3 regions of the Gordonia crocea genome follow, and region 2 is predicted to be linked to each of the others. Evidence: predicted binding sites of a transcription regulator. Region 2 holds the regulator's gene; each other region holds the start of a gene.
The links. The regulator LexA, encoded in region 2, represses DNA repair genes until DNA is damaged. The targets are predictions, from matches to a motif close to CGAACANNTGTTCG.
Positions count from the first base shown of each region.

Region 1: the regulator LexA is predicted to act here: its motif matches at 6,622-6,635, upstream of nbrcactino_RS18155 (HNH endonuclease signature motif containing protein).
Region 3: the regulator LexA is predicted to act here: its motif matches at 6,443-6,456, upstream of nbrcactino_RS06650 (DUF222 domain-containing protein).

Region 1 is NZ_BJOU01000001.1:1,726,929-1,734,793, reverse strand. Features, by position in the region: gene ftsY (signal recognition particle-docking protein FtsY) at 118-1,371, opposite strand; gene smc (chromosome segregation protein SMC) at 1,381-5,022, opposite strand; gene nbrcactino_RS08150 (acylphosphatase) at 5,042-5,317, opposite strand; gene nbrcactino_RS08145 (OsmC family protein) at 5,325-5,732, opposite strand; gene nbrcactino_RS18155 (HNH endonuclease signature motif containing protein) at 5,941-6,513, opposite strand; gene nbrcactino_RS18350 (hypothetical protein) at 6,669-6,803, shown strand; gene nbrcactino_RS08135 (helix-turn-helix domain-containing protein) at 7,284-7,865, shown strand, end outside.
Region 2 is NZ_BJOU01000001.1:2,321,232-2,329,096, forward strand. Features, by position in the region: gene nrdR (transcriptional regulator NrdR) at 1-426, opposite strand, end outside; gene nbrcactino_RS18195 (LysM peptidoglycan-binding domain-containing protein) at 469-1,008, opposite strand; gene lexA (transcriptional repressor LexA) at 1,157-1,846, shown strand; gene hflX (GTPase HflX) at 1,854-3,275, opposite strand; gene dapF (diaminopimelate epimerase) at 3,343-4,245, opposite strand; gene miaA (tRNA (adenosine(37)-N6)-dimethylallyltransferase MiaA) at 4,250-5,176, opposite strand; gene nbrcactino_RS10995 (class III extradiol ring-cleavage dioxygenase family protein) at 5,173-5,904, opposite strand; gene nbrcactino_RS11000 (DUF349 domain-containing protein) at 6,014-7,390, shown strand; gene nbrcactino_RS11005 (Rv2732c family membrane protein) at 7,454-7,865, opposite strand, start outside.
Region 3 is NZ_BJOU01000001.1:1,403,413-1,411,277, reverse strand. Features, by position in the region: gene nbrcactino_RS06680 (cytochrome c biogenesis protein DipZ) at 1-933, opposite strand, end outside; gene nbrcactino_RS06675 (anti-sigma factor) at 1,069-1,791, opposite strand; gene nbrcactino_RS18130 (sigma-70 family RNA polymerase sigma factor) at 1,796-2,743, opposite strand; gene nbrcactino_RS06665 (D-alanyl-D-alanine carboxypeptidase family protein) at 2,858-4,207, shown strand; gene nbrcactino_RS06660 (YhjD/YihY/BrkB family envelope integrity protein) at 4,264-5,283, opposite strand; gene trpS (tryptophan--tRNA ligase) at 5,303-6,343, opposite strand; gene nbrcactino_RS06650 (DUF222 domain-containing protein) at 6,497-7,865, shown strand, end outside.

The sequences.
Region 1 (7,865 bases), 590 kb from region 2:
GCTCCAGTGATGAGTCAAAGAGTGCTAGGCGGCTGTTTCCCCGGAGGTGCCCGCCGTGTTTCGCGGCGGTGAACGCTACTGCGGTTGGTGTTTCGGATCGGTTACGCCGCGGCCGGTCTACAGCAGTGCGTCGACGAAGGCGGCAGGGTCGAACGGCGCCAGGTCGTCGGCCCCTTCGCCGAGCCCGACGAGCTTCACCGGCACACCGAGTTCCTCCTGAACGGCGAACACGATGCCACCCTTGGCGGTCCCGTCGAGTTTGGTCAGCACGACGCCGGTGATGTCGACGACGTCGGCGAACACCCGGGCCTGGGTGAGGCCGTTCTGGCCGATCGTGGCGTCGAGGACGAGGAGGACCTCGTCGACCTTCGCCTTCTTCTCCACGACGCGCTTGACCTTGTCCAACTCGTCCATCAGGCCGGTTTTGGTGTGCAGGCGGCCCGCGGTGTCGACGATGACCACGTCGACACCGGTGTCGATGCCGGTGCTGACCGCGTCGAAGGCGACCGACGCCGGGTCGGCGCCCTCCTTGCCCCGGACGGTGTCGGCACCCACGCGCTCGCCCCAGGTCTGCAGCTGATCGGCGGCGGCGGCCCGGAAGGTGTCGGCGGCCCCGAGCAGCACGCGCCGACCGTCGGCGACGAGGACGCGGGCCAGCTTGCCGGTGGTCGTCGTCTTGCCGGTGCCGTTGACGCCGACGACGAGGACGACGGCGGGCCGGCCGTCGTGCGGCAGCGCCTTGACCGAGCGGTCGAGTTCGGGGTGCAGCTGCTCGGTGAGTACGCGGGTGAGCAGCGACCGGGCCTCGTCGGCGCTGCGGACGGTCTGCGCGGCCAGCTCGCCCCGCAACTTGTCGGTGATCGCCAGCGTCGCCGGGGTACCCACGTCGGCCATCAGCAGGGTGTCCTCGATCTCCTCCCAGGAGTCCTCGTCGAGGTTTCCGCCGCCCAACAATCCGAGCATGCTCTTGCCCAGCGCCCCCTGCGACCGGGCCAGGCGGCCGCGCAGCCGCCCCAGGCGTCCCGCGGTGGGGGCGATCTCGTCGAGCTCGGGCTCCGCGGTGTCCACTGTCTTGACCGGCTCGGCCGGCTTTGCGTCGGACTCTGCCGTCTGGACCGCCTCGGTCGTATCAGCCCGGTCCGGCTCCACCGGCGCCGGTTCCAGGGTTTCCGGTTCCAGGGTTGCCGTGCCGCCCTGGCCGAAGCTGAAACCGGCCTGGGTCTGGTAGCCGCCCTCCCGCGCGGATTCGACGGCCTTGTCGGTCGACGACCCGAGCGACACCCGGCGGCGGCGCGCCAGGACCAGGCCGAGGGCCAGGACCGCCACCAGCACGACGACGACAACGATTCCGATGATGATCGGAGTTTCCAAGACTGCTCCCTATTCGGCCGCGTCGGCCGTTGCGGTGGTGGTTTGTGCGCCGACGAGGTTCTGTCCGCGCATCCGCTGCGAGATCACCTGGGTGATGCCGTCGCCGCGCATGCTGACGCCGTAGAGGGCGTCGGCCACTTCCATCGTAGGTTTCTGGTGGGTGATGACGATCAGCTGCGACCGTTCGCGCAGCTCCTCGAACAACCCGATGAGCCGCTGCAGGTTGGTGTCGTCGAGGGCGGCCTCGACCTCGTCCATCACATAGAACGGGGACGGGCGCGCACGGAAGATCGCGACCAGCATCGCGACCGCGGTCAACGACTTCTCGCCGCCCGACAGCAGGGAGAGCCGCTTGACCTTCTTGCCGGGCGGGCGGGCCTCGACCTCGACGCCGGTGGTCAGCATGTCCGACGGGTCGGTGAGCACCAGGCGTCCCTCGCCGCCGGGGAACAACCGGCCGAACACCCCGGAGAACTCGCGCTCGACGTCGGCATAGGCCTGCGTGAACACCTCGAGGATGCGGGCGTCGACGTCGTCGACGACCTGCAGCAGGTCGGCACGGGCGGCCTTGACGTCCTCGAGCTGGGCGGAGAGGAAGTTGTAGCGCTCCTCCAGCGCCGCGAACTCCTCGAGCGCCAGCGGGTTCACCTTGCCCAGGGTGTTGAGGTCTTTCTGCGCCTGCTTGGCCCGGCGTTCCTGGGTGGCGCGGTCATAGGGCATCGGGGCCGGGGCGACGACGAGCTCGCCGCGCGCCTTCGCGTCCTCGTACTCGGCGATCTCCAGCGCCGACGGCGGCATCGGGACGTCCGGGCCGTATTCGGCGATCAGGTCTTCGGGGTTGACCGCGAACTGCTCGGCGATCTGTTCCTCGAGCTGCTCGATGCGCATCGCGGCCTGCGCCTTGGCCATCTCGTCGCGGTGCACGGCGTCGCGCAGCCCGTCGAGTTGCGCGGTCAGCTGGCCGACCTGGGTCTTCAGTTCGGCGGCGCCGGCGGTCTGCTGTGCCCGGACGGATTCGAGGTGGTCGCGGGCGGCCTGGGCGCGCTCCACGGCCTGCGCCAACCGGGCCGCGACGCGCTCCCCCGACTCGGCGACGGCGGCGGCCACCGACGCCGCGTGCCGACGGGTCGCATCGGCGCGACGGGCCCGTTCCCGGGATTCGCGCTCCTGGCGGGCCGAGCGCCGCAGGCTGTCGGCGCGGCCGCGCACCGAGGCCAACCGCTCTTCGGCGGTGCGCAGGGCGAGTCGGGCCTCGACCTCGGCGGTGCGCGCGGCGGCGACCGCCTGGGCGGCCTGCGACCTCTTGTCGTCGTCGACGCCGGCGGCCGGACCGTCGTCGGTCGGTTCCTCCCGCGCGAGGCGCAGCCGCTCGGACAGGGCGGCCAGCTTCTCGACGGTTTCGGCGTGGCCGGTCTCGGCGAGTTGGCGCTGCCGGGTCAGCCGGTCCGCCTCGTCCTTCGCCGCCCGGATGTCCTGTCCCAGTCGGGCCAGGTGCTCGTAGGCCGCTCCCAGCGAGGAATCCGATTCGTGCAGCGCGGCCAGCGCCTCGTCGGCGGCCTCCCGGCGATCGGACTGTTCGGTCAACGCACCCGAAAGGGCGGCGCCCAGTTCCTCGGCGGTGCGGTTGGCCTTGGCGAGTTCGGCCGTCGCCGCGTCGATCGCCGACTGCACTTCGAGGCTCGACGTGCGGCGCGACGAGCCGCCCTCGACGGTGGCCGCGCCGATCCGATCGCCGTCGGCGGTGACCACGGTCAGCTCCGGGTGGTCGGCCACCAGGCGGCTCGCGACCGCCGGCGCATCGTCGAGGCCGGTGCTCAGCACGACCACGCCGTCGAGCAGCGCGTCGACGGCGCCGCGGATCGACGGCGGGCAGGCGATCACCGCACGGGCCCAGCGCGCACCGGCGGGCAGTGTCGCCCCGCCCGGTTCGGGCAGCGGGCGCAGTCCCCCGACGAGCAGGGCGGCCCGGCCCCCGTCGCCCGCCTTCAGGGCGGTGAGTGCTTGGGCAGCTGCCAGCGCGTCGACCGTTGCAATGGCGTCGACGGCCGGTCCGAGCGCACCGGCCACCGCGGTCTCGAACCCGGCGTCGACGGTGAGGAGATCAGACACCGGGGCGAGCAGGCCCTCCTCGGCATGCTCGAGCAGCCACGCCCCGCCGTCGTTGCGCTCCAACCCGACGGCCAGCGCCTCGATGCGGGCGGTCAGTGACGCGATCTTCTGCTCGGCCTCGCGCTCCTGCGCACGCAGCAGATCGACCCGCTCGTCGGCGGCGGTGGCCGCGGCGGTCCAGCGCTCATGGTGCTCGTCGAGTCCCTGCTCGGCGGTTTCCATCTCGGCCACCGAGGCCGAGACGGCGTCCATCTCGGTCTGCGCCTTCTCCGCACGCTGGGCGGCGGCCTCGATCGCCGCGGTCAGGCGCGCGGTCTCGGCGTCGACCGAGTCGGCGCGGGTGGTCAGGTTCGCGACCTCGCCCTCCAGGCGGGCCAGTCCCTCGCGACGGTCGGCGACGGCGGCGATGGCGGCGGCGTGGGCGCGTTCGACGGCGGCGGCCTGCTCCTCGGCGGCGGAGAGGCCGGTCTTGACCGTTTCGAGCGCGACCCCGGCCTGCTCGACCTGGGTGGCGAGCTGTGCCTCCTGCTCGGCGGCGCGCTGCGCCTGGGCGTCGAGCTCGTCGGGGTCGGGGCCGGTGGCGACCGTCGTCGGGGTGGCCAGGTGGCGGCTGCGCTCGGCCGCGACGCGGATGGTGGCGTCCACGCGCTCGGCCAGCGCGGACAGCCGGAACCAGCCCTGGCTCGCGGTCTGGGCGGCCGGCTCGATCTCGGCCAGCTGGGACTCGCGGGCGGCGAGTTGGGCGGTGGCGGCGTCGAGGGCGGCGGCGACCTCGGTCTGCTGGCGGCGGATGGTGTCCTCGAGTTGCGACTGCTCGGCCATCTCGGCCCGGCGGTGCACCAGGTCGTCGGCGGCCAATCGCAGCCGGGCGTCGCGCAGGTCGGCCTGTACCGTCGCGGCCCGCCGCGCCACCTCGGCCTGGCGGCCCAGCGGCTTGAGCTGGCGGCGCAGTTCGCTGGTGAGGTCGCTCAGCCGGGCGAGGTTGGCCTGCATCGAGTCGAGCTTGCGGACCGCCTTTTCTTTGCGCTTGCGGTGCTTGAGGACGCCGGCGGCCTCTTCGATGAAGGAGCGCCGGTCCTCCGGGCGGGATTCGAGGATGGCGGCCAGGCGCCCCTGCCCGACGATGACGTGCATCTCGCGGCCGATGCCGGAGTCGCTGAGCAGTTCCTGCACGTCCATGAGGCGGCAGGACTCGCCGTTGATCTCGTATTCGCCGGCACCGTCGCGGAACATGCGCCGGGTGATCGACACCTCGGAGTACTCGATCGGCAGCGCGCCGTCGGAGTTGTCGATCGTGAGGGTCACCTCGGCACGGCCCAGCGGCGGGCGGCCGGAGGTGCCGGCGAAGATGACGTCTTCCATCTTGCCGCCGCGCAGCGTCTTGGCACCCTGCTCGCCCATCACCCAGGCGAGGGCGTCGACGACGTTGGACTTCCCCGACCCGTTGGGGCCCACCACGGCGGTGATCCCGGGCTCGAATCGCAGCGTCGTGGCCGACGCAAACGACTTGAAGCCCTTAAGGGTGAGGGATTTCAGATGCACGACGGTACAGACTACCTACTCAACGCTCGACAAATCCGCGCAAGTCGCCACGCGCCTGCTCGAATCTTTCGACGACGGTGTCGACGCGGCCCGGGGTGTCGGGTCCGTGCAGGAATCCCAACAGTGCGTCGAGGTCCTCGCGCGGCCCTTCGGCCACCACGTGGACCCGTCCGTCGGCGAGATTGGCGGCGTAGCCGACCAGGCCCAGCTCCAACGCCCTCGACCGCGTCGACCAGCGGAAACCCACGCCCTGGACATGGCCGTGGACGAAGGCGCTCAACCGTTCGGCGGACACGCGGCAATCAGTCCGTCTCGATGGTCAGGTTGACCTGGGTACCGGCCTTGAGGGTCCGCCCGACAGTGCAGACCCGGTCGATCGCGCGCTCGACCACGACCAGCAGGCGTTGCGCGGCCTCCGGATCCAACTCGGACAGGTCGATTTCGAGCACCTCGTCGAGGACGGGGTAGGTCTCCGTCTCTCGGTCGGCGGCACCGCTCACGCGCACCGTCGCGTCGTAGTCGTCACCGAGCCGACGGGCCAGCGTGACGTCGGAGGACATTCCGCTGCACGCTGCCAACGCGATCTTCAACAGTTCACCGGGGGTAAAGACCCCCTCGACGTCCTCCGACCCGATCTGCACGCTCGCCCCGCGCGAGCTCTGGCCGACGTAGCGGCGCGATCCGGTGCGCTGTACCCAGAGTTCTGTCATGACTCCATTCAACACCGCCGGAGTTTTCACCACCGTCGCAGTCCGCCACCGTCGGAGTATCAACGGAGGTCGAAGTGTCAGCCGAGGCCGGCCGTCGCCATATGAAGTTCTCAAAGGACAAGAGTCTCAAAGGACAGGTGAGACCCGTAGGCCGAAAGTGCTGCGCTGTTGTGAATGGACGGCTGCTGCGGATGGATGGACAGAGCTGTCAGGCTGCCAAGGTCAGGCCTGTGCTGCGTCGGTGGTGGCAGGGCATCCACTCACCTCCTTCAGGAGCTTGGAACCAGGGGTGGCCATCGGATCCGATGCGGACCTGCCAGCCTTGGGCGTGCACGGCGGTGTGGTGGTGGAAGGCGCACAACAGGCACAGGTTCTCCAACACCGTTTCGCCACCCTCGGCCCACTCTTTGATGTGATACGCATGCGCCCACGAGGTGGGCCGGCCGCAGCCGGGAAACTGGCAGCCGTGGTCTCGGGCGTTGAGGGCTGCCCTCACCGGCCCGGTGGCCAGGCGCTGGTTGGCACTGATCGACAGCGGCACCCCGTCGGCCATCACAATCGCGGCCAACTCGTTGTCCCCGCAGCACAATTCGCGAGCGGCTTGGGGTGAGACGGCGCCGGTGAACCCCAGGCGAGCCACGGCGTCCGGGCTCTCTGGGCCCTCCACCAGGGCGGCCGGACTGTCGGGCACCAAGACAGGCAGCGGCACCGTGAGGTTGATGTGAGGGACGATCCCACTCGACGTGGGCCGGTCGGGTCGGGAGAGGTAAGCCTCGACCATCTCCACCAACCCGTCGGCCAGCCGACGAGACCGCGAGCGGGTCGCGGCTCCCGTCGGGTGCGGAAATCGGTCGGGACAAGGCGTCCAGCGCAACGAGAACCTTTTCCCCGGACACCTGATCCAGATCTGCCGAGAGTGCGACGCGCCCTTCGTCGGTGACGGTCACCGACGCCTCGTTGAGGTCGTGGTTGTTGGCGGCCGGCACCGCGGGCGGATGGTTCGACGCCAATCCGTGGGCCAGTTCCCTGGCCTTGGCCGCCACTTGGGCCGGCGAATCCATCCGGGCATGAGCCAGCAGGGTCGTCGCCACGCTGCCCTTGACAGCCTCGAACCCCTCGACTTCCATGCGGGAGTCGACGTGGGCGATACCGCGGATCACGGCGTCGGCGTGCTCGAGGGACAGGTCCCCGTCGCGCACCTCGCGGGCGAGATGCGGCAGCAGCCATGAGATAGTCCCCGATCGTCGACAGCCGAAACCCGGCCACCATGACGGCCAGCAGGTCGGCGTCGTCGGCGATCGGTTCCGCCGACGCCAACAGCGACCCCAATCCGCCCCCGGATTCGGTCGCCGCGGGGGCCAGATCGTCGGCCAGCAGGACGGCCAGATCGGCAAGCTCAACGGTGTTCAATTGACCCCTCCTACCAACGCGGTGTGCCACCTAGCTTAGTACATATGTTCGTCTGTTGTGTGATGCGAGAGAAGGGTGCGAATCCCACAACCCGCCTTGAGTCGAAATCGCCTATCCGTCTCAACCGCACCCGCCCCCGCTATGCTCAGCAGTTCCACCGCGGGTGAGGCACTTCAAATCGCACTACGGACCGCGCAAGTCGGTAATCGCTTCATCGACATCACGGCCAGCCTCACGTCGACGACCGGGCGGATAACGTTCGGCCACACCGACCTTCCTGCGGACGTTCGCAACTTTCTGCTCGAGCGCGACATCGTCATCATCTTCGGTGTGATCGTCTTGCGATGCTTGAGCCCGCAACTGGTCGACCGCCTTGGCGAAACCCGACTGGAGCTGGCGCTTCCGGCCGACCGCACAGCGCTCTTGGTCGACGGCATCACCGAGATGCTGACGGACCTCGCGCACGATCCGGTACGAGAGGTGCGGATCGTCGCGGACCGTCCGGTTACCGAACTGACCTTTCCACTCGACCTTCTCGGCGAGCCGATGGCGATGCCGGATCCGGCGACCGCTGCGATGTGCGAGCAGCAATGCCTGGACCTCTTGCAGCATCGACTCGAGCGCGGTCCGCTGGCCGCCAAGATCCGAGCCATCCTCGTGCAGGAGATCCATGACGCACCCACCGCGGGCGCGATTGCCGCGAAACTGAACATGGACGGCCGG
Region 2 (7,865 bases):
GTCGATCTCGCGCTGGAAGTCGTCGAGCGACTCGAAGGACCGGTAGACCGAGGCGAAGCGCAGGTAGGCCACCTCGTCGAGATCGCGCAGCGGCCCGAGGATGGCCAATCCCACCTCGTGACTGGGTATCTCCGCCGACCCCGAGGAACGGACCGCGTCCTCCACCTGCGCAGCCAACTGGGCGAGGGCGTCCTCGTCGACCTGCCGCCCCTGGCAGGCCCGACGAACCCCCTTCATGACCTTCTCGCGGCTGAACGGCTCGGTCACCCCGTTGCGCTTGACGACGGCTAACACGGCCGACTCCACCGTGGTGAACCGGCGGCCACACTCGACACAGGAACGGCGGCGGCGGATCGCCTGCCCCTCGTCGGCAAGGCGCGAATCCACGACCTTGGTGTCTTCGTGCTTGCAGAAGGGGCAATGCATGTCCCCAACAATACCGGTGCGCCCCTCACCGGCGAACGCCGATCAGCGGTACACCGGGACGACCAGTGCCTGGCCCACGGTCAACGTCGGCGAGGTCATCGAATTGAGCGCCCGCAGCTGGTTCACCACTGCTTGTCGCGGCATGTCGGGTGCGATCCGGGCCGCGACTGCCGTCAGCGTCTCGCCGCCGCGAACATGCACAACCGACGTGGCGACCGGAGCCGGCGCCGACGCCGCCTCGTAGTTTCCGCCGACGATGGCGAACAGCCACACCAGCCCGGCCAGCGCGGCGCCCACCAGGATGGCCGCGGCGGCCTTGCGCCGGGCGAACACCCGGCTGTCCGGCGCCGGCCGTGCGACCCGCGGACGGCCATGGGCCGGTCCGGTGCACTCGCTGCCCCGGCCCGGGCGGGGTGCGGGCAGCCGCGTGTCGCGCGGCCCACGCAGCGCCCGGCCCTCCGACCGGGCGGGCCCGCGGTGCGGCTGGACCACACGCTGCCGATGGCCCGCCGCGGCGATCGGCCGCGACGTCGGAACGGCGTGGTGCGGGTGGCCCGGGCGGTACATCACCGATGCGCTCATCTTCGATCTCCTCGTTCGTACGTTCGATGCACTGATGTTCGAAGTTCTACCACGCCCGTCTGACAAAGTCTCGCGACACGTCGAACAAATGTTTGAAACTGTCGGTTTGTTTCGCTACCGTGGGGCTCAACCGAGAACAGGAGAAACCATGGCCAAGAAGAAGCCGCAGGCCGGCCTGACCGACTCACCGGCGGCCGTCGAGGCAACCCTGACCCAGCGCCAGCGCGACGTGCTGGAAGTCATCCGCAAGTCGGTCCGTGAGCGCGGCTACCCGCCGAGCATCCGCGAGATCGGCGACGCCGTCGGCCTGGTGTCGACCTCATCGGTGGCCTACCAGTTGCGCACCCTGGAGACCAAGGGCCTCCTCAAGCGCGACCCCCACCGACCACGCGCGGTGAACGTCGCGCCGGACAAGAACCAGCCGCCGCCCGGAGGCGCCGCGGCCGGGACCGACGGGATGCCCGCACCGACGTACGTGCCGGTCCTCGGACAGATCGCCGCGGGCGGCCCCATCCTCGCCGAGGAGGCCGTCGAAGACGTCTTCCCACTCCCCCGCGAACTCGTCGGGGACGGCACCCACTTCCTGTTGCGCGTCATCGGCGAATCAATGATCGACGCCGCGATCTGTGACGGCGACTGGGTGGTGGTCCGGCAGCAGAACGTCGCCGACAACGGCGACATCGTCGCCGCGATGATCGACGGCGAAGCCACCGTGAAGACGTTCAAGCGCGACGCCGACCACGTGTGGCTGATGCCGCACAACCCGCTGTTCGAGCCGATCCCCGGCGACCGCGCCGTCATCCTCGGCAAGGTCGTGACGGTGATGCGCCGGATCTGACGACCCCTCAGCCGCCGGTCCGGGTGAACTCCTCGAGTTCCCCGGCGAGCGCGGCGGGCACGCGGATCCTCATTTTCGTCCCCGTGGCGTGATGCTCGGTCGATCGGACTTCGCCGTCGGCATGGATCCGCGAGACGACGTCGCCACGGTCGAACGGCACATCGACGAAGATCTCGACGTCGTGGCGGCCCACCTCGTCGCGGACCCGGTTGAAGAGCCCGTCGAGGCCTTCCCCGGTTCGGGCGGAGATGAAGATCGCCCCCGGCAGCGCTGCCGCCAGTTCCGCGCGCGCCAGACCGTCCATCGCGTCGATCTTGTTGACCACCAACAGCTCCGGTGGCGCGGCGGCACCGTCACCACTCTCCTCGAGTACCTCGGCCAACACGGTGCGTACCGCGGCGACCTGGTCGAGCGGGAATGCCTCGGCCCCGTCGACCACGTGGATCAGCAGGTCGGCGTCGGCGACCTCCTCCAAGGTCGACCGGAAGGCCTCGACGAGTTGGGTCGGCAGGTGGCGGACGAATCCGACCGTGTCGGTGAAGACCACCTCGCGACCGTCGTCCAGGCGCGCGCGGCGTGTCGTCGGGTCCAGCGTCGCGAACAAGGCGTTCTGCACCAGGACACCCGATCCGGTCATCGCGTTGACCAGGCTCGACTTCCCGGCGTTGGTGTATCCGACGACGGTGATCGTCGGGACACCGCTGCGGTGGCGCTCGAGGCGTTTCACCGTCCGCGCGGTCTTCATCGCGCGGATCTCGCGCCGCAGCTTGGCCATCCGCTCCCGGATCCGGCGGCGGTCGGTCTCGATCTTCGTCTCACCCGGGCCGCGCAGGCCGACGCCGCCATTGCTGCCGGCGCGTCCACCGGCCTGGCGCGACATCGACTCACCCCAACCACGCAGGCGCGGCAGCATGTATTCCATCTGGGCCAGCGACACCTGCGCCTTGCCCTCACGGCTGGTGGCGTGTTGGGCGAAGATGTCCAGAATCAGCGCGGTCCGGTCGATGACCTTGACCTTCACGATCTTCTCCAGCGCGGTCAACTGCGCCGGTGTCAGCTCGCCGTCGGCGATCACGGTGTCGGCGCCCGTCGCGACGACCAAGTCGTGGAGTTCGCCGGCCTTACCCGAACCGATGTAGGTCGCCGCGTCGGGGCTGCTGCGCCGCTGGATCACGGCGTCGAGGACCTGCGACCCCGCCGTTTCGGCCAGCGCCGCCAACTCCGCCATATTCGCCTGTGCCTGTGCGGCCGTCCCCGACGTCCAGACGCCGACCAACACCACGCGTTCGAGGCGTAGCTGGCGGTACTCGACCTCGGTGACGTCGGTGAGCTCGGTGGACAGCCCCGCCACGCGCTGCAGGGATGCGCGGTCGTCGAGTGCCAGTTCGCCGGTGGTCGGGGCGGCCGATCGGGATTCGTGTTCAGTCATAGGCCTTCAATGATCGCACCGGCGCCCCGACGGGCGCACCTGGGTTTTCGGGCCGGCCCGACGAGGCTCAGCGCAGCGCCCCGTCGAACAATTCGCCCCGCGCGACGAGCCGGGACGGCCCGCGCAGCGTCGAGGACCGGCCGCCGTCGGCGATGGCCACCTCGACCCGACCGCCGGGAACCGTGATCCGCAGCAGCCCCTCGTCGCGGCCCACCGACGCCAGCAGCGCGCTCGCCGAGGCGACCAGACCGGTCCCACAACTGCGCGTTTCACCCACGCCGCGCTCGATGACCCGCATCGATGCGATCAGGGCGGCGCCGTCGTCGACGGGTTCGGTCAGCAGTTCCACGTTGACGCCCTCGGGGAAGACTCCGGCGTCGAATTGAACGCCACCGGAAAAGTCGATGGCCCCGAGCTCTCCGTGGGTGAGGCCGGGCACCACACAGGCGAGGTGCGGATTACCCAGGTCGACCGCGAGGCCCCGGTACACCCGGCCGTCGATCGTCGCCGAGGAGGTGACCCCGCGCCGGGCCGGGCCCATCGCCACGCTGACGTCGGCATCGGTGTCGCTGATCGAGTGGATCCGGACCGGTCGCGCGCCCGCGCGGGACCCGACCACGAATTCGTCGGTGTCGACCAGGCCGGCGACCCGGCAGTAGTGGGCGAAGACGCGGACCCCGTTGCCGCACATCTCGGCGATCGAGCCGTCGGCATTGCGGTAGTCCATGAACAGGTCGTCCGCCGCGATCCCCTCGCCCAGCCCGGTGAGCACACCGGCGTCGACGAGCGTCCCGGCACGGGCGACGCGCAACAATCCGTCGGCACCGATCCCGCGCTGGCGGTCGCACAGCGCGGCCACCGTCGCCGGTTCCAGGGGCAGCAACGCTCCCGGATCGTCGACGATGATGAAGTCGTTCTGCGTCCCGTGGCCCTTCCAGAAAGCCCGCGGTTGCGACGTCGCACTGGTCACCAGGTCAGTCTACCGGCGCCCCGGCAGCCGCCCAGTGGGCGGTGACCTCGTCGACGAGGTCCGCCGAACCGCCGTCGAACCAGCGGATCCGCGGGTCGCGGCGGAACCACGAGCGCTGGCGCCGGACATAGCGGCGCGTGCCCACGAAGGTCAGTTCCCGTGCGTGTGCGAGGTCGTACTCGCCATCGAGATGGGCCACGACCTGCGCGTAGCCGATGGCCCGAATCGCCGTCTGCCCCTCGCGCAGGCCCGCATCGAGCAGGCCGCCGACTTCGTCGACGAGTCCGGCGGCAAACATCTGGTCGGTCCGGGCGGCGATCCGCTCGTCGAGGAGTTCGGTGTCGCGGTCCACCCCGACGATCACCGCGCCCCAGCGGGGGTCGCCGATGGTCGGTTGGGAGGCGGCGAACGGCCGGCCGGTCAGCTCGACGACCTCGAGCGCGCGCACGATCCGGCGCCCGTCGGTGTCGAGGATGATCCGTGCCGCGGCCGGGTCGACCTCCGCCAGGCGCCGGTGGAGCGCCTGCGTCCCCGACTGCACGAGCTGTCGTTCGTAGCGCTCCCGGACCGCGGCGTCGGTGGGCGGCAGCTCCCATTCATCGACGAGGGCCTGGTAGTACATCATCGATCCGCCGACGATGACCGGCGTGCGCTCGCGCGACCGCACCGCGTCCACGTCGGCGATGGCACCGCGCTGATACCGCGCCACGGTGGCGGTTTCGGTCACGTCCAGCACGTCGATCTGGTGGTGGGTGATCTCGCGGCGCTGCTCGACGGGGACCTTGGCCGTGCCGATGTCCATCCCGCGGTACTGCTGCATCGCGTCGGCGTTGACGATTTCCCCGTCGAGCCGTTCGGCCAAGTCGAGCGCCAGATCCGACTTCCCGCTCGCCGTCGGGCCCACGACGATGATCGGGGTCCGAGGACTCACCTGAACCGCCAGGTCACGACGTTGTAGCCGACCCCGAAGGGCGCACCGGAGTAGCCGACGCGCACGGTCGCGGGACCGGGGGCGCAGGCCGCCGCAACCTGCCACGGCGCCCAACCCGAGGCCCCCCACCGGTCACAGGATTCGACCGGCAGCGCCCGCAGTGCCGCCGGATCACCGGAGGCCAGAGCCGCGTCGATCTGCTCTTGGAGTTCGACGGCCGCCGGTTCGCGCCCACCGCCCGGCGCGCGCTCGGACAGGTGGATGGCGCCGTCGCCGACGACGAGCAGGGCGGCATCACCGGGGGCCGCGGCAATCTCGGCGGCAAGTTGTGCACCGCGCCGCGAGCACTGGTCACCATCGGCTCCGGGCGTCACCACGACCGGGGTGACCGCCGGGCGCCGAGTCGCGAGTTCGCGCACCCACCCGGCCACGAGCATCGCCGTCGGCAGGTGCCCGACGGGTGCCCCGGGGTCATCGACGAGGGCGACACGCCGGTCCACCCCGAAGCCGCCGAAGGACCCAGTGGCCGGCACCGCGCTCTCCGCGGCCGGCGCCGGCGCCGGGGCGTCGTCGGACCCCACGGCCCACCAAGAACCGCTGAGGGCGGCCTGTTCGGCGACCGCCTGGGCAACCGCGGAGCGGATCGGTTCGAGCTCGCCGACCCCCGGACCGGACACCTCGGGCACCAGCGCTGGAGCGCCCGGGAGGAAAACCGCCGAAATCAACACAACCCACGACGCTAGTCGACCTGCTTGAATGGAGCCCAACGGCCCGACCCCGGTGCCGCGAAACCAGAACCTGGCAGCCGTGACGCGCGGCAGACAACGTGAGGATCCGATGACCACCTCCGACTCCACCCCTTCGACTTCGCCACCGACGACGAGCGGTGATCCAGCGGCACCGAAACCCGGCCCCAAGCCCGGGCCGCGGCCGGGCCCCCATCCCGGCGCGAAGCCGGTGACCAATGCCCCGATCACACATCAGCCCACCCATGCCGGCGACCCCCATCGCTACGGCCGGGTCGACGAGACCGGCACCGTCTGGTTGACAACCGCCGAGGGCGAGCGAGAGGTCGGACAGTGGCAGGCCGGCAGCCCGGACGAGGGTCTGGCGCACTTTGCCCGACGGTTCGAGGATCTGGCCACCGAGGTCGAGATCCTTGAGGAGCGGCTGGCGGCGCGCTCGGGAGATCCGCGCAAGACCCGCACCGCGGCACAGCACCTGCTGGACGCGCTGCCCACCGCGCACGTCATCGGCGACGTCGCGGCCTTGGAGACCCGCCTGAAGGCCATCACCGCGACGGCCGAGGACGTGGCCGAAGAGGTCAAAGCACAGCGGGCACATGACCGCGAGGAAGCCGTGGCACGCAAGACCGCCCTTGCCGTCGAAGCCGAAGAATTGGCCAACGACGCCACCCAGTGGAAAGCCGCCGGCGACCGGATCCGCGCCATCCTGGACGAGTGGCGCGAGATCAAGGGCATCGACCGCAAGACCGACGACGTCCTGTGGAAGCGCTACTCGCGGGCCCGCGACAAGTTCAACCGGCGCCGCGGCGCCCACTTCGCCGAACTGGACCGCGACCGGTCGGCGGCGAAGGACCGCAAGGAAGAGCTCATCGCCCAGGCCGAGGAGCTCTCGTCGTCGACCGACTGGGGGCCGACGTCGGGTCGATTCCGCGAACTGATGGCCGAGTGGAAGGCCGCCGGACGCGCGCCACGCGACGTCGACGACGCACTGTGGCACCGGTTCAAGGCCGCACAAGACGTGTTCTTCGCGGCGCGCAATGCCGAATCCACGCAGCGCGACGAGGAATTCACCGCCAACGCGGAGGCAAAGGCGAAGCTGCTCGACGAGGCGGAGGCGACCATCGACCCCGCCGCCGATCTGACGGCCGCCCGACGCGCGCTCCGCTCGCTGCAGGAACGCTGGGATGAGTTGGGGAAGGTGCCACGGGCCCAGATGGGACCGCTGGACGGGCGCCTACGCGCGTTGGAGCGCCGGATCCGCGAGGCCGAGGACGCGAGCTGGCGCCGCGAGGACCCCGAGGTGGCGGCACGCGCCGCCCAATTCGCCGAGAAGGTCGCCGCCCTCGAGGAACAGGCCCGCAAGGCCGAAGAACGCGGAAAGACCTCCGACGCGAAGAAGCTGCGCGAACAGGCCGACCAGTGGCGCGAATGGGCCAAGGCGGCGGAGAGCGCCGTTTCAGACCGCTGACCGAGGGCCCAGTCGGCGAAAAAGAGGGCCCAGTCGGCGAGATCGAGGGCCCAGTCGGCGGGGTTAGTCGGTGTCGGAGCGGTCGGTGTCGGTGCGCCGCTGCGTGAGATCGCGCATCCGGTCCTCTTCGGCGGCCGCCGCCTCTCGCCGCTGCGCCTCCAGCGCCAACTGGTAGACGTTGCGCGACCACACGACGCGGGCCCAGTGGAATGACAGCACCACCATGGCCACCAACCCCAGGATGAGCCCGATGCCGATCCCGCCCGTCGGGGCCAAGAGTTTGCCGTCCGGGCCCATCGGGGCGTTCACTCCCGGGGTCGTCCGCGTCCACCAGGCCAGCATTCCGGCCACCACCGACACCATGCAGCCGCACAGGGCGACCCACGCCAGCACCCAGCGGCGGGTCACCAACGCCAACGTCGAGGCCAACACGCCGAAGATGAGCACCATGTACACGAAGATCCGCGAGGTGATT
Region 3 (7,865 bases), 920 kb from region 2:
GATACACGAGTACGTCCAGAAGTCGATCAGGACCACGCTGCCCCGCAGCCCGCTGATCGACCGGGGCCTGTCACCGGTGTTGAGCCAAGGACCGGCCGACGCCAATTCCGGTGCGGGCCCGCAGGTGCCCAGCCGCGCCTGGTGATCGGCACAGGAGGCCCACCCGGCGGGCGCCGGACCGCCGGGCGCCACTGCGTCGAGGACCGACTGCTGACGGGCGATGGCCCGCTCCGCGCTCGCGGTGTAGCCGGGAATCGCCCGTTGGAGGGCGGCCGGTGCGTTGACCGCGATAGCCACCGCCATGACGAGCAGGACCACCCCTCCCCCGACGCGGAACGCCCGCTGCCGCTGCCGGTACGCCGCGAGCCGCTTGGCCATCGACGTTCCCGCCATGGCGAAGAAGGCCAAAGAGACTGCCGCGCCGAGAGCAAAGGATGCGGTGAGCACCACCGTGCGCCAACCGATCTCGGCGGTCGCGCCGGCCACCGAGATGGCTGCCAGGACCGGGCCGGCGCACGGGACATATAGCGTGCCGAGCCCAATGCCCATCAGCAGGGGACCGAGGACGCCGCGTTTGTCCCCCGGCGTCCAGGCCGGGATCCGGGCGAACGGCTTCTCAACGATGTGCGCCACCTGCGGAAACACGAGGCTCAGGCCGACCAGCGCCAGCAAGACGATCCCGGCCCACCGGAGCAGGTCCGTCGGCAGGCCCAACAGTGACAGCAGCAAGGTGCCCAGGAGTGCAATCGAACCGAAGCTCACCACGATTCCGACGATGATCATCGCCGGACGCAGCCATACCGCACGCCCTTCCGCCCGCCCGGTGTCGCCGGTACCGCCCGCGACGAACACGATCGGGATCATCGGCAGGACACAGGGGGACACCCCGGTGATGAGCCCGCTGACCAATCCCAAGAGCACCAAGGTGAGCATCGCCGACTACCTCCGCCGCGTCTGCGCCGGGCACCGGTCGTGCCCCGCATCCGAGGGTGATTCGGTGCCGCGCCGCGGAAGGATTGGCCACGAACAGGATCGGTCGCCCGGGCCTGGCGTCGCCGGGGCGGTGGTTCAGTGCACCGGGAAGCGAACCACCATCGGCGACGTGGGTTGCACCGAGCCCGCGGCCGGTTCGACGGACAGCCCCACCGCGGTGGGCCGGTCCATGTCGGTCATCACCACCATTGACTTGTCTGCCCGGCCACCCGGCACCATCCCGGCGCTCTTGACCCGGTCGCCGACGGTGATCCACACCTGGTACATCATGTCCGGCGCAATCGGCGGCAGTCCCGCGGTGGCGACCACCGTCGCCCGCTGCGACGGCGCGTACATCGCCGCCACGTCACCGCTGCTCATCGAGGCGGTGGCCTTGGTCATATCCGGGGCGGCCATCACCGAGCTCACCACCGCCGATTGCGCGATCTGCGGGGTCCGGGGCGATTCACCGGGCTGCCCGCTGCGCCAAACGACCAACGAGCCGACCATGGCGACGAGTGCACATGCCGCAGCCAACCAGGCCATGCTCCGCCGCCGCAACCGGACCACTCGCGCTGCTTCCTGGGTGTGGGCGAGGTCGTCCACCGCCGCGAGCACCCGATCCCGCAGTCCGGGTGGAAGGGGCGCATCCGCCGGCGCCAACACCGCCGCGGTCGACTGGAGATCGTCGAGCTCGGCTCGACACAGGGCGCAGGTGCGCAGGTGCGCGTCGAACGCGGCCCGCTCGTCGGCGGGCAGCGCACTGAGCGCCGCGAGTTCTGGCACACCGTCGAACTCGTGATCCTTCTCGTCCGTCATGTCCTCACCCACCTCCCAAACAGGTCCGCAGCGCCCGCAGCCCGTCGCGGATGCGCGTCTTCACCGTCGCCGGGTTCGCCTCCAGGGAATCGGCCACTTCTCGGTACGTCAGGCCTCCGTAGTACGCGAGGTCGATGGCTTCCCGCTGGAGCGCGGTGAGGCCCTCGAGGCACCGCCGCACCTGATGCGACTCGTCGGCGTCGACGACTTCCTCGCTCACCCGGTCGTAGTCGGGAACCCGACGCGCGTGGTAGCCGACGTCACGATTGATGGCCGCCTGGTCGTGGCGCACGGCGTCGACGGCACGACGACGGGTCAGCGTCATGATCCAGGCCGCGGCGCTGCCCCGCGAGGGATCGAACTGATCGGCGTCGCGCCACACCTGCAACCAGGCCTCCTGCACCACTTCCTCGGCCCGGGCGACACTGACCACGACGCGCACCGCGACCCGATAGGTCTGGGGCCCGAGGTCGTCGAAGAGGGAGGCGAACGCCGCGCGGTCGCCCTGACCGACGGCGCTGAGCAGCGCCGCCCGCTGCGCCGCTGTGACCTCTCCCGCGGAGGCCGACCGCACTCCACCACTCATCCTCACCAACGTACTTCGTCGCCGAACCGGACGCGGATGGGTTGCGGTGCCAAACTGCCACCAATCCACCGTGGTGCCGGCGGCGAATACCCGTCGGGTGCAATCCCGCGCCCGACGAAACCGGAGGTCACCGATGAACACCCACCCGAAACCGCCCATCCGCATGATCGTCGCCGCCGCGCTCGGCGCCGTCGGCATCGCCCTGCTCGGTGCCTGTGACGACACCGATGACACCCCGCCGCCGATGTCCAACCCGTCCATGACCCAGCCGTCCATGACCCAGCCGGCAATGTCGTCACCGGCAATGTCGTCACCGGCGATGTCGTCACCGGCGGCAATGTCATCACCGGCAATGTCCCAACCCACGATGACCAAACCCCGGATGCCCCAGGGCATGTCGCATGGGGGTTCGATGGGCCGGTAGTCGCCCACCGGCGCGGCCCCCGGCCGATCACCGCGCCCGCTTGTTAGGGTGAGGCCGTGATTGTCTCGGGGGCCCGCCATCGGTTGTCGACGGCAGTGTCGCGCACCCTCGTCGTAGTCTGCGCGGGAGTGGTTGCGGCGAGCCCGTCGGCCCTGTTCACCGGTCCGGCGGCCTGGGCCGACCCGAACGGCCCCGGCCATGTCGCCGGCGTCCATCCGGCGACCCCGCCGACCGATCACTGCCCGCACAAGTCGTCGACGCCGCCCGCCGTCGACGCGTCGGAGGTCCCCCGACCGGGTGCGACCACTCCCCGACCGTTGCCCGTGCAGATACCGCCGATCGGCGGTCCGCGTCTGTCGTCGTGCGGGGTGATCGTCGCCGATGGCATGGGCCACCCGCCGGCCAAACTGACCTCCGCGTCGTGGCTCGTCGCCGACATGGGCACCGGCGATATCCTGGCGGCGAAGGATCCCCACGGCCGCTACCGCCCCGCGTCGACGATCAAGGTGCTGCTCGCCCTCGTCGCGCTGGACGAGTTGGACCTGAATGAGTCGGTCACCGTGCAGAAGGCCGAGTACGAGACCGAAGGCGACTCCTGCGGTACCGGTCCGCGCGGGCGCTACACCAACCGGGACATGCTCACCGGTCTGCTGATGGTGTCGGGCAACGATTGCGCCATGGTGGTGGCCCGTCAAATCGGCGGGGTCGACGCGGCACTGAGCAAGATGAACGACCGGGCGAGGGAACTGGGGGCGCTCGACACCCGCGCCGCCTCACCGTCGGGGCTGGACGCGCCGGGGATGTCGGTGTCCGCCTACGATCTCGCGCTGATTTTCCGAGCGGCGATGCGCAACGCCACCTTCCGCGAGATCATCGGCAAGCGCCAGTACCGCTTCCCCGGCTACCCGGCGCGCCCGGAGATCCCCGGCGACAAGGACCATCCGGCCTATGACATGTTCACCAGCAACAATCTGCTGGTCGAGGGCTACCCCGGGATGCTCGGCGGCAAGACCGGATACACCGACGATGCATTGAAGACCTACGTGGGCGCCGCGCGCGCCGGTTCTCGCGACGTGCTGATCGTCCAGCTGTACGGGCTCTCGACCGAGACGTCGTCGTACTGGACCCAGGCCAAGGACCTCTTCGCCTGGGGCGGCCGGGCGCCCTCCGGCGCATCCATCGGCAGCCTCAACGCCAAGCAGTCCGACGACCAGAACGACGCGGCCCCCTCGTCGACGCCGGCCTCATCGACGCCGCGCCGCACCCCCGTTGCGGGTCCCGCGCCGGCGGTGGCGGACTCCCACCCGGGGATCTTCGACAACAGCCTGGTCCTCGGCCTGATCGCGGCGATCGTCGTCGGTGGTCTGGGCTACGCGGGGATCCGCACCCTGTCCAAGCAGCGCTGACCGCCGACTGGGCCCTCATCCCCGCCGACTGGGCCCTCAATCTCGTCGACTGGGCCCTACACCCGCTCGTCTTCGTCGACGGTGGCGTCCTCCTCTTCGGATTCATCGCCGTCGAGGAGGTACTGCTCGTTGATCGGATCGGTGGCACACCACGCCGTCGCATAAAACATGATCCGGGCGACGATGTTGATGAACATCATCACGGTGATGATCGATCCGAACGCCGCCCCGGCCGGCCCGCGGCTGGTGGCGCCGATGATCATCCCGGCCACCACCTTGAGCACCTCGAAAGCGACGGCCGCCAGCAGACCGGCCTTCCACGCGTTGCGCAGCGGGAGGTTGACCAGGGGGACCTTGGCCAGCACCACGGTCAGCAGCGGCCAGGTGATGAGGATCGAGACGAGTGGCGCCAGCAGTTGGAACAGACTGACGGCCACCGGCGACCAATCCAGGTTGAGCCACACCAGGACTCGATCGGCCAGTCTCGACGACCCGGCCAGGCTCAATACCAACGCCACCGCGAACCAGAGTCCGAGCAGGGCGAACTGGCCGAGATCGAAGACCTTCGACAACACGGGGTTGCGGTCGACGTTGCCGCCCCAAATCGCGGTCATCGCCTGCCGCGCACCCGACATCCAATTGATCCCAGTCCAGGCGGCGAAGAGCAGGCCGAGCGTACCGACCGTCGACCGCGAACGGATCGCCGAATCCATCGCTTTGGCGAGGGTCTCGCCCAAACCGCCCGGCGCGGCGTCGACGATCGTGCGACGGATGTCGTCGAGCAACTCGGGCTGGCGTGACAGGATGAAACCGGCGACGGCAAACGCCACCATCAACACGGGGACCAGCGCCATCACCGTGCGGAAACTCATCGCCGCGGCGAAGGCACCGCCATAGTGCTCGTCGTGGCGCTCCTGTGTCGCGACGACGCGGTCCAAACGGGGATATCGCTCGCGCAGCGCGGCAAACCCCTCGGTGATGGCCGTGATGAGCGCGGACACCCGGTCGACGATGCCGCGCACGACGGCCACGACCGTGTCGACGACGACGGCGATCGGTGGGGGTAGCGAAGCCATGGGCCAATCGTCGCAGACGCTACGACGACGCGGGCGCGAGGAACCCGACCTTGTCGTAGACGTCGCTCAGGGTCGTCGCGGCGATGGCCCGGGCCTTGTGCGCACCGGCCGCGAGGATGGCATCGAGATGGTCCGTGTCGGCGAGCAGTTCGTCGACCTTGCCGCGCAGCGGGGTGACGAAGTCGCTGAGCACCTCGGCGGTCTCGACCTTGAGGTGGCCGTACTGCTTTCCCTCGTACGAGGCGACCAGCTCGTCGATCGACCGGCCGGTCAGCGCCGACTGGATGGTCAGCAGGTTTGAGACGCCGGGCTTGTTCTCCCGGTCGAAAGCGACGACGGAATCGCTGTCGGTGACGGCCGACCGGATCTTCTTCGCCGAGCGCTTCGGCTCGTCGAGCAGGTTGATGAGCCCGGCGTCGGAGTCGGCGGACTTGCTCATCTTCGCCGTCGGGTTCTGCAGGTCGTAGATCTTCGCGAACTCTTTGACGATGTACGCGTCGGGCACGGTGAAGGTCTCGCCGAAGCGGGTGTTGAACCGGTTGGCCAGGTCCCGGGTCAGTTCGAGGTGCTGGCGCTGGTCCTCGCCGACCGGTACCGAATCGACCTGGAAGGCAAGGATGTCGGCCGCCATCAGGATGGGATAGGTGAAGAGGCCGACGGCGGCCCCCTCGGTCCCCTGCCTGGCCGCCTTGTCCTTGAACTGCGTCATGCGGCTGGCCTCGCCGAAGCCCGTGATGCAGGACAGCACCCACGTCAGCTGGGCGATCTCGGGAACGTGCGACTGCACATAGATCGTCGACTTGGCCGGGTCGACGCCGAGTGCCAACAACTGGGCAACGCTGCGCCGAGTCCGATCCCGCAGGGCTGCCGGATCAGTGGGAACGGTGATCGCGTGCATGTCGGGGATGAAGTAGAAGGCGTCGTCGAAATCATCCTGCAGCGCCACCCACTGCTTCACCGCGCCCAGGTAGTTGCCGAGGTGGAAGGAGTCGCTGGTCGGCTGGATTCCTGACAGCACCCGCGCACGTCGGGCGGGTACTTGTGTGCGCTCGTCAGTCATGGCCTCCAGTCTTTCAGACGAGGAGACGAACATCAGAACGGGGCGCGCGGCGGGGTTGCCGAGCACAATTTCTGCGCCTGTCAGAGATCGCGGGTATACTGAACACCAGTTCGATAATTGGAGTGTTTACGCAGTTCAGAGGAGGTGGATCCGATGACCGATACGACCCCGGTGTTGCCGGATTCGCCGGTGGAGTTGCTGGCGTTGATCGAGGCCGCCCAACACCGACTGACCACCGCGGTCTGGGCCGCCGAAACCGAGGACGACCTGTTGGCCGCGGCACGCACCCTCGAACGCACCCGCTGCCGCACCGAAGCCATCGACGCCCAATTGTTCACCGAAATCAACGACCGCTGCGCCTACGCCCGCGACGGCTTCACCCACCCGATGACCTGGCTGGCCAAAGGCCTGCGGCTGGGACGGCCCGAGGCCAAGAAGCGCTATCGGCGGGCGGAGAAGATCGCCCGGCTGACCTCTCCGACCGGGCAGACTCTAGATCCGCGGTTCCCGGCCACCGCTACCGCCATTGCTGATGGGGCGATCAGCGGGGCTCATGTCGATGAGATCCGTGATGTTATGCGCCGCCTGCCCTGGCGCCTGGCCGCCGACGTGATCGAACAGGCCGAGATCAATCTGGCTGCGATGGCCGGGGAGTTGACCCCGCAGGAGCTGCGCAAGGCCGGGATCGCATTGTTGGCCTATCTGGATCCGGATGGGGCCTTGTCGGATGAAAAAGACCGGCGCCGCCAGCGTTCGCTGCACCTGGGGCCGCAGGATCAACAGTTGATGTCGAAACTGACCGCCAACCTCACCCCCGCACTGCGCGCCAAGTTCGAGTTGGTCCTGGCGAACTGGGCCGCACCGGGTATGAACAATCCCGCCGATGAGCCCGCCGAGCGGCTGCACGGGTCGATCGGCGACCATGATCCTGATGATCCGAAACTCGCTGAGGCTCGTCAGCGTGATCACCGCGATACCGAACAGCGCAACCACGACGCCTTCGAAGCACTGTGCGACTATGTGACCGGTCACGGCGGCCTGGGCCCGGCCAGAAAGATCCCCGGCCAAATGATCATCACCGCGAGCGTGGCCGATCTCAAGGCCGGTTGTGGTCACGCGATCACCACCACCGGCACCCTGATCCCGATCAGCGAACTCATCGAGGTAGCCGCGCACTTCGACCCGCAGCTGGTCGTGTTTCAAGACCACACCCGCGAAATCCTCTATCACGGGCGGGCCAAGCGCGCCGCCACCTTCGCCCAGCGCTGCGCCCTGTTCGCCCGCGACCGCGGCGACAGCAATCCCGACTCCGATGTGCCGTTCATTTTCAATGAAATGCATCATCTGCCCGACTGGGCCAAAGGCGGAGCCACCGATATCGACAAACTGACCCCCACCACCGGTAGGAACAATCGAGCCGTTGGAGACAAGCCGTTGCAATGGGAGACGATCTACCAACGCCACGGACCCCACACCGGGCGCGTCGCCTGGAGACTGCGCTGCCACAACGGCCAAGCCGGCA